Linked DNA regions of Panacibacter ginsenosidivorans. The protein of the gene in region 1 binds, or shares a complex with, the protein of each later gene. Links are inferred from orthologs where the notes say so. Each region holds a gene or a part of one and is shown in the gene's direction. Other genes may lie near its edges.

Region 1 (4,085 bases):
CAACGGCATTAACGGCAACTTGTAATCTTAGTAATACAGATCTTTATTACGGTTACACCGGAGATCAAACAACCGTGTTCAGCGTTAAACCATCTGGTGGTACAGGGCCTTACACTGTAGTTATCACTATGAACCGAGCGCTGAAATGCAACCAAATTAATGATGCCGGAGATGAAAACTGGATAGGCAGCGCCGGTGTAAATACAATTGGTACCAGCTGTCCTTTATATCCTGATTCTACGCACGGACCTAGTCCTGTTTCTACTAAAACAATTACAGCTGCCGGTGACTCAGCATATGTTAAGTTAACATTGCTTGCTGATGCAAATATCACTGCTATCATTACAGATGCAAATGGATGTGTAACAACCTGTACTAAGCATATACATGCTGACGACGTTCGGTGTTTTGGAGGTAAGAGCGGAGTAGTGAAAGTTACGCTCTGCCATAAAACCGGCAGTGCAAAGAATCCTTGTGTAACAATTTGTGTGGATGAGGATGCTGTTGCAGAGCATCTTGCACATGGCGACTTTTTGGGTAAGTGTACCGCAGATTGTTTGCCACCGGCTTCTGTTTCAAGCACTGCTGCTTCTATAACTTATACAGGTACAAAGATTGTTGATCCAACAACTGAAAAGCTAAATGTGAAAATACTGCCTAATCCTGCAACATCAGTATTTACATTGGTAATGCAAAGCAATTCCAATGAACCAGTAGAAATTGTTGTAGCGGATATGTATGGCAAGAAACTATACCAGATAAAAGGCAGTATTACAGACACATATAAATTTGGAAACAATTTTGCTTCCGGAATGTACATTGTAAGAGTAATGCAGGGTTTAAAGACACAAACTGTAAAGGTGATAAAGACAAAAGGATAGGGATAAAACACAAATACTTTCTTTCAAGGGCCATCAGAAAAAGATGGCTCTTTTTCTTTTTAACCAAGGTGTTATTGACGACGTTATTTATGATTGATTTTGAATGTGTTTATTATTTATTTAGACTGAACAATAAACTAATGAGCAACAGCAGTTATGCTGCTTCCCTGTGTGATTTTATAGTGCTCCTCAGCAGGTTCATCGACTGTGTACCAGGCGCAGTTCTTTCTGATTAAGCATGAAAAATAAGCTGGAATAATCATCTGAAGTTCGTAAAGTATAAAGTAATAGCTTACTTAAAACAGAGTGAAGCAAATCGGAATTTCAGTGGTTTAAAAAATGGTGTTTTTCACTGATCAGCAACGGTGTTTCCAGATAATAACAATTCGGGATTGGGTATTGAAAAAAGGACAGTGCAATACTACAGCGGCTCCAACTTTTAAAAAAGGTGATTTTTCACATAAGATGATGTGATTTTTCACACAAATGGATGTGATTTTTCACGGCACACTTTTTTTACTGAATATTTTTATAAGCATACATAAGCCTTTTTCTCTTCAAGGCCGATTCGGCTGTGGTTTTCTTATTTTTGAAGAAAGCTTTCTATGCAATTCGAAATCTTTCAGCAAAGTATAAAAGATAACAAACTGCCCCGAGGCATCTCTGTTTACCTGCAGTCTATGTGGTATGATGGAAACGCTAACTGGCACAAAGCCCATAGAATGGTTGATAACCTGGAAGACAGCACTGCCTGTTGGGTTCATGCTTACCTGCACCGTAAAGAAGGTGATATAGGGAACGCAGATTACTGGTACAGAAAAGCAGGCAGGCTAAGGCCTGAGGTTACTTTGCAACAGGAATGGGAAATCATTGTAAAAGCGCTGTTATAAAAATTTTATTGCTTTTGTGCGGTTGCTTCTCTGCTGTTTATGCAGCATCTTTGCAGGATGGAAATTGTGTTTACCCTCAATGAAATAAAAGTGGCAGCAGGAAAATGCTGGCAGCAACATCAATCCAAAAAAATATGGGCATTTCATGGCGCAATGGGCGCAGGTAAAACAACTTTTGTGCATGCATTGTGTGATGTGCTGGAAGTAAAAGACGTAATAAGCAGCCCTACATTTGCTATTATCAATGAATATAAAAGCCCTGTTGCAGGAATTATTTATCACATGGATTGGTACAGGCTAAAAGATGAAGAAGAGGCTATAAATGCGGGTATTGAAGACAGTTTATTAAGTGGCAATCTTAGCCTGATAGAATGGCCGGATAAAGCGGCTGGTCTGCTGCCGGATGATACCTTGCATATACACATTGAAACGATTAATAATAATACAAGAAGACTGTACACTGAAACTTAGGCCGCCCAATGATTAGAAAGATAAAGTGCTTGCGACGCAACAGGTGCTCCCCTGAAAAACCGCAGCCTGTATTATAAATTTCCTATCGTTAAATTCTTTAATTTTACTTTCACTGCAAACACAAACCATTTCAATGGCTACATCAAAACCTATTGTAAGTACCTCTTTCAGTTACGAAACATTAGAAGAAACACTGGATATAAAATCAAAACGTGCAAGTCTGCATATTGGTATTCCCAAAGAAACGGCTTTCCAGGAAAACCGTGTAGCGCTTATACCCGATGCCGTGGGCGTTTTGGTTGACAATGGTCATGAAGTGATTGTTGAAACAACTGCAGGTGAAGGCAGCAAATACAGTGATAAAGATTTCAGTGAAGCGGGTGCACGTATTGCTTATGATAAAGCAGAAGTTTATAAAGCACCCATATTAATTAAAAGTGCACCGGTAATAGAGCAGGATCTTCCGCACCTGCAAATGAACCAAACCATTATTTCGCCAATACATCTTTCTATACTACAAAAAAACATCATTGAGCAAATGATGGCAAAACGTATTACTGCACTTGGCTTTGAAAATTTAAAAGACGACAGTGGCACCTATCCTATCGTTAGAAGTATGAGTGAAATTGCCGGAAGCGCTGTGATGCTTATTGCAGGGCAGTATCTTGGCAGCCCTAATAGTGGCAAAGGCGTATTACTTGGTGGTATCAGTGGCATACCACCAACAAAAGTTATTATTATCGGCGCCGGCGTGGTGGGCGAGTTTGCAACAAGAACTGCATTAGCAATGGGTGCCTCAGTGAAAGTATTTGACAATAATGTTTACCGTTTAAAACGGTTACAGAATAATCTTGGTGTACGTGTATGGACCAGCGTAATGGAGCCCCGCATTCTTGCAAAGCAACTTAAGACCTGCGAAGTTGCAGTAGGTGCATTAAGCAATGAAAATGGCCGCAGCCCGATCGTTGTAACAGAAGAAATGGTAATGGCTATGCGCCCCGGTAGTATTATTATTGATGTAAGTATAGATCGTGGCGGATGTTTTGAAACAAGTGAGATAACCACACATCAACATCCTACATTTGAAAAGCATGGTGTTATTCATTATTGCGTCCCTAATATTCCCAGTGGTTTTGCAAGGACTGCCAGTCATGCTATCAGCAATGTTTTAATGCCGCTTTTGCTAGATGCCAGTGACGAAGGAGGTCTTGACGAAATGGTCTGGCACAATTTTAATTTACGTCATGGTGTGTATATGTATAAAGGCCACCTTACCAATTTTTATATCAGCCAGCGTTTTGATCTTAAATTTACAGACCTCAACCTGCTTATTGCCAGCAGAAGATAAATCATTTCATTTTTTTAGCCAGGCTTACGAAAATATTTTGATGCATTCGTTGCGTCGCACACTTGTACGTTCATAATACTCTTCAGCCTTTTCACATACAATCTTGTTCAGCATTGGATTTTACCTGTTCAGCAGGATAATTTTTTTATGAGATATAATTAATTATAAATTTCCTAATCTTTATAATTAGCCAGTTATAAAGTACCATAACTAACCAAGTCCCCTGCAAAACCACTGTTTTAATTTCAGCGAATAAGCAATGCATTTGTAATAAAGAATTAAGCGCTACATAAGAATAATATTTCTTTACGGTAAGTGTTGTTGCCAATGCTGTTTTTTATCCAAGCCTGTTTTTTCTGTGCCTCATTAATAAAATCTAAAAAAAACTTACATCATGAAAAAATTTACCCTTTTTACTGCATTTATAATATGCAGTTTTTCTGTTATCAACGCAACCATTATCACGGTAAAGGTTTCAGATTTTCAGTTTAAACC
Region 2 (3,484 bases), 3.5 Mb from region 1 along the record:
TTCGATTACGACCATTGCGTTATACTTACGTATCGCAGTTATGCTTCTGTATATGACGTAAATGGTAATTTTTCTCAACCGTTTATTATGGTAAACGGAAAAGATAATATCGCCACCACAGCACTTATTGATGAGCTAAGAGGTATTATGAGACAGGCTCGCAGACTTAGCCCGAAGCAGGAAGATAATTTTGCACTTAACGATATTAATCTATTTAGCCAACAGTTAAGCGGATTCTTTGGCCAGGTAGATATTGGCGGTGCTGTGATTGCTTTTTTAAGTTTATTGGTAGGTGGTTTTGGTGTTGCCAATATTATGTTTGTAACTGTGAGAGAAAGAACCAGCCAGATAGGGCTGAAGAAAGCGATTGGCGCCAAAAGAAAAACGATACTGTTAGAGTTCCTTCTGGAAAGCGCTTTTCTCTGCATCATCGGTGGCCTGATAGGATTATTGATGGTAGGTGGTCTTGCATTGGTGCTTAGTGGCATTCTTCCTTTTCCTATTGTCATATCAACCAATGTAATGGTACTTGCTTTTATTATCTGCCTTATACTTGGTGTGTTGTCGGGCATCATCCCTGCATCAATTGCTGCAAAAATGAATCCTGTTGTAGCTATCCGTAGTAAATAATTTAGTTACGGGCTTTTTGCTTTACATGGCATCTTCGTTGCGTCGCAAACCGACGGAGAAGGTTCTTAAACATTAAAATAAACAGCAAGTGGGCATTCCTTTCATTTGCAGAACAGGAATGATGCTTTTCTTAAATGATAGATAGTACATTTGCAGCCTTATAAAAACATGGCTACAATACTTGCAATAGAATCTTCATGCGATGAAACTTCTGCTTCTGTTTGTGTTGATGGAAGAATTCTTTCCAACTTTATTGCCAATCAAACAGTGCACGAAAAGTATGGTGGCGTGGTTCCTGAGTTAGCAAGCCGTGCACATATGCAGAATATTGTACCCGTTGTTGATGCTGCTATAAAGAAAGCTGCAGAAATTCATGATTCGCCATTCACTATTCACGATATTGATGCCGTTGCTTTTACACAAGCGCCGGGATTGATTGGAAGTTTATTGGTAGGCACACAATTTGCCAAATCATTGGCATTGGCACTAGACAAACCATTGATTGCCGTGCATCACATGCAGGCGCATGTTTTGGCTAATCTTATTGCAGATCCTAAACCGGGTTTTCCATTTTTATGTTTAACAGTAAGTGGCGGTCATACACAAATTGTTCTCGCCAATTCTCCTTATGACCTAAAAGTTATCGGCGAAACCATTGATGATGCTGCAGGAGAAGCATTTGATAAAAGTGCTAAGTTGCTGGGTCTTCCTTATCCCGGCGGACCACTAATAGATAAATATGCACAACAGGGCAACCCACTTGCATTCAAATTTGCAGAACCACAAATACCTGAGCTCAATTTTTCTTTTAGTGGTTTAAAAACATCTGTCTTATATTTTTTACAGGCGCAACAAAAAGAAGATGCAAGTTTCATTGAAAAAAATCTCAATGATCTTTGTGCATCTGTTCAATATACCATCATCAATATTTTAATAAAGAAACTGAAGAAAGCAGTTAAGCAAACAGGCGTAAAAAATGTTTGCATTGCTGGCGGTGTAAGTGCTAACAGCGGTTTGCGCAAGGAATTAAAAGAAAACGGTGATAAAAATGGTTGGAGCACATTTATTCCTGCATTTGAATATTGCACTGATAATGCTGCCATGATCGCAATAACTGCTTACTATAAATATTTAAATAAAGAATTTGCTGCACTTGATATAAGCCCGACTGCAAGAGCTGAATGGTAAAGAATGAGCTCTTTTGCTCAATCAGCATGACTGCACCACGCTGCATAATGAACAGAACGTACAAGTGAGTGACACAACCAAAGCTTCATAGCAATATTGCAGTTTGTAGCATAAAAACTTCTCTTCAAATTTTTTGGCCAGCGATTTTATCAGTAGTTTCAAGCCCATGAGCAAGCAAACTACTGCACTGAAAAAAGTACTGAAGCCAGTGCATTTGTGGGCCTTGGCAGTTGGCCTTGTTATCTCCGGAGAATATTTTGGCTGGAACTATGGCTGGGGCGTTGCAGGTACCTTGGGTTTTTTAATTGCAACATTACTCGTTACTGTTTTATATATCACATTCATTTTTAGTTTTACTGAACTTACTACTGCTATACCGCATGCAGGGGGACCATTTGCCTATGCATACAAAGCATACGGGCCATTAGGCGGATTGATTGCGGGCTATGCGACACTTATAGAGTTTGTGTTTGCGCCACCAGCCATTGCATTTGCGTTGGGCAGCTACGTGCATTTTTTAAACGATAGTATTCCTGTTATGTACACTGCAGTTGGTTGTTATGTTGTGTTTACACTTATAAACTTATTAGGTATAAAGGAATCCGCGGTTTTCAATTTGATCGTTACTATTCTTGCGGTTATCGAATTACTGATATTTCTTGGAATTGTTGCCCCGCATTTTGAAACAGGAAATTTTATGCGCAACAATATGCCTTATGGTGTAGCGGGAATATTTGCTGCATTGCCATTTGCTGTTTGGTTCTATCTTGGCATTGAAGGCGTGGCGATGGTTGCAGAAGAAGTAACAGAACCGCGTCGTAATATTCCCAAAGGATATATACTTGGCATTGCAACGTTAGTGATACTTGCGTTAGGCGTTATGATCTTCTCAGGTGGTATCGGTGATTGGCAAGCATTGAGTAGGATTGATTATCCGTTGCCGGAATCTATAAGTATGGTGCTGGGCAAAACAAACAGCTGGACGAAAATTTTTGCAGGCATTGGCTTGTTTGGATTGATTGCTTCTTTTCATGGATTGATCATTGGTTATTCAAGACAAATCTTTGCATTATCAAGAAGTGGATTTCTTCCAACTGCATTAAGTGTGGTAAATAAAAAGTTCCGAACGCCGCACTGGGCGCTTATTGCAGGCGGTATTGTTGGTTTGATCTCTCTTTACTCTGGCACAACAGATAAAGTAATTATTATATCGGCGCTTGGTGCAGTTGTTATGTATTGCACCAGCATGATGAGTTTGTTAAAGATGAAAAAGCAACTGCATGATGCAGCAACTTTCAAAACACCTTTGTATCCATGGTTTCCAATTATAGCGTTAGCGTTATCATTTGTTTGTTTGATCGCCATCATCTGGTACAATTTTTATTTGAGCCTGATTTTCTTTACGGGTCTTGCAATTGCGTTAATGATCTTTGTGGCGCTTGGAAAACATAAACAACCTGTAGAAGATGAATTACTCGAAGCAGTTGAAGAGACAATTTTATGAACCAGACTTTGGTGCTGCTATTAAACTTTCGTTGCGTCGCACTCTTGTACTGAAGAATAAAATTCACCAAGTGAAAAGTCAAACGTGAAACGTGAAAATCTTCATATTTAATTTTCACAAAACAGAATAACAACGTTGTTATACAAACATACCATACAACAA

Evidence for each region. The genes of interacting proteins can lie anywhere in the genome.
Region 2: the proteins of tsaE (region 1) and tsaD are in contact, whole or in part, in a crystal structure (PDB 6N9A), measured with the Thermotoga maritima proteins. The link is inferred for Panacibacter ginsenosidivorans from one-to-one orthologs. Residues at the interface, in WP_004082108.1 of Thermotoga maritima: Leu37, Gly38, Lys46, Lys57, Val59, Lys60, Ser61, Thr63, Phe64, Thr65, Leu66, Met67, Val69, Pro71, Tyr82, Arg83, Leu84, Asp86, Asp88, Phe89, Asp93, Ile128, Asp130, Glu131, Arg134; in WP_004082750.1 of Thermotoga maritima: Cys10, Asp11, Arg49, His50, Leu82, Gly84, Gly135, Gly136, Glu154, Thr155, Leu156, Asp157, Asp158, Ser159, Glu162, Asp165, Lys166, Arg169, Leu170, Tyr175, Lys213, Thr214, Leu217, Tyr218, Gln221, Arg222, Asn324.

The regions. Positions count from the first base shown.
Region 1 is NZ_CP042435.1:1,518,039-1,522,123, reverse strand. What follows is about bases 579-3,535. They hold tsaE (tRNA (adenosine(37)-N6)-threonylcarbamoyltransferase complex ATPase subunit type 1 TsaE), read left to right. Parts: upstream 579-1,828; coding sequence 1,829-2,242; downstream 2,243-3,535. Other genes in these bases: FRZ67_RS06285 (alanine dehydrogenase), read left to right, coding at 2,376-3,535; FRZ67_RS06295 (hypothetical protein), read left to right, coding at 1,487-1,771; FRZ67_RS06300 (T9SS type A sorting domain-containing protein), read left to right, coding at 579-881. Also shown: more of FRZ67_RS06300, read left to right, coding at 1-578; more of FRZ67_RS06285, read left to right, coding at 3,536-3,590; FRZ67_RS06280 (cupredoxin domain-containing protein), read left to right, coding at 3,985-4,085. UniProt on the Escherichia coli protein: Required for the formation of a threonylcarbamoyl group on adenosine at position 37 (t(6)A37) in tRNAs that read codons beginning with adenine.
Region 2 is NZ_CP042435.1:5,000,164-5,003,647, reverse strand. The notes cover bases 25-2,808. They hold tsaD (tRNA (adenosine(37)-N6)-threonylcarbamoyltransferase complex transferase subunit TsaD), read left to right. Parts: upstream 25-798; coding sequence 799-1,818; downstream 1,819-2,808. Other genes in these bases: eat (ethanolamine permease), read left to right, coding at 1,985-2,808; FRZ67_RS21190 (ABC transporter permease), read left to right, coding at 25-630. In the rest of the region: more of FRZ67_RS21190, read left to right, coding at 1-24; more of eat, read left to right, coding at 2,809-3,322; FRZ67_RS21175 (ethanolamine ammonia-lyase subunit EutB), read left to right, coding at 3,458-3,484.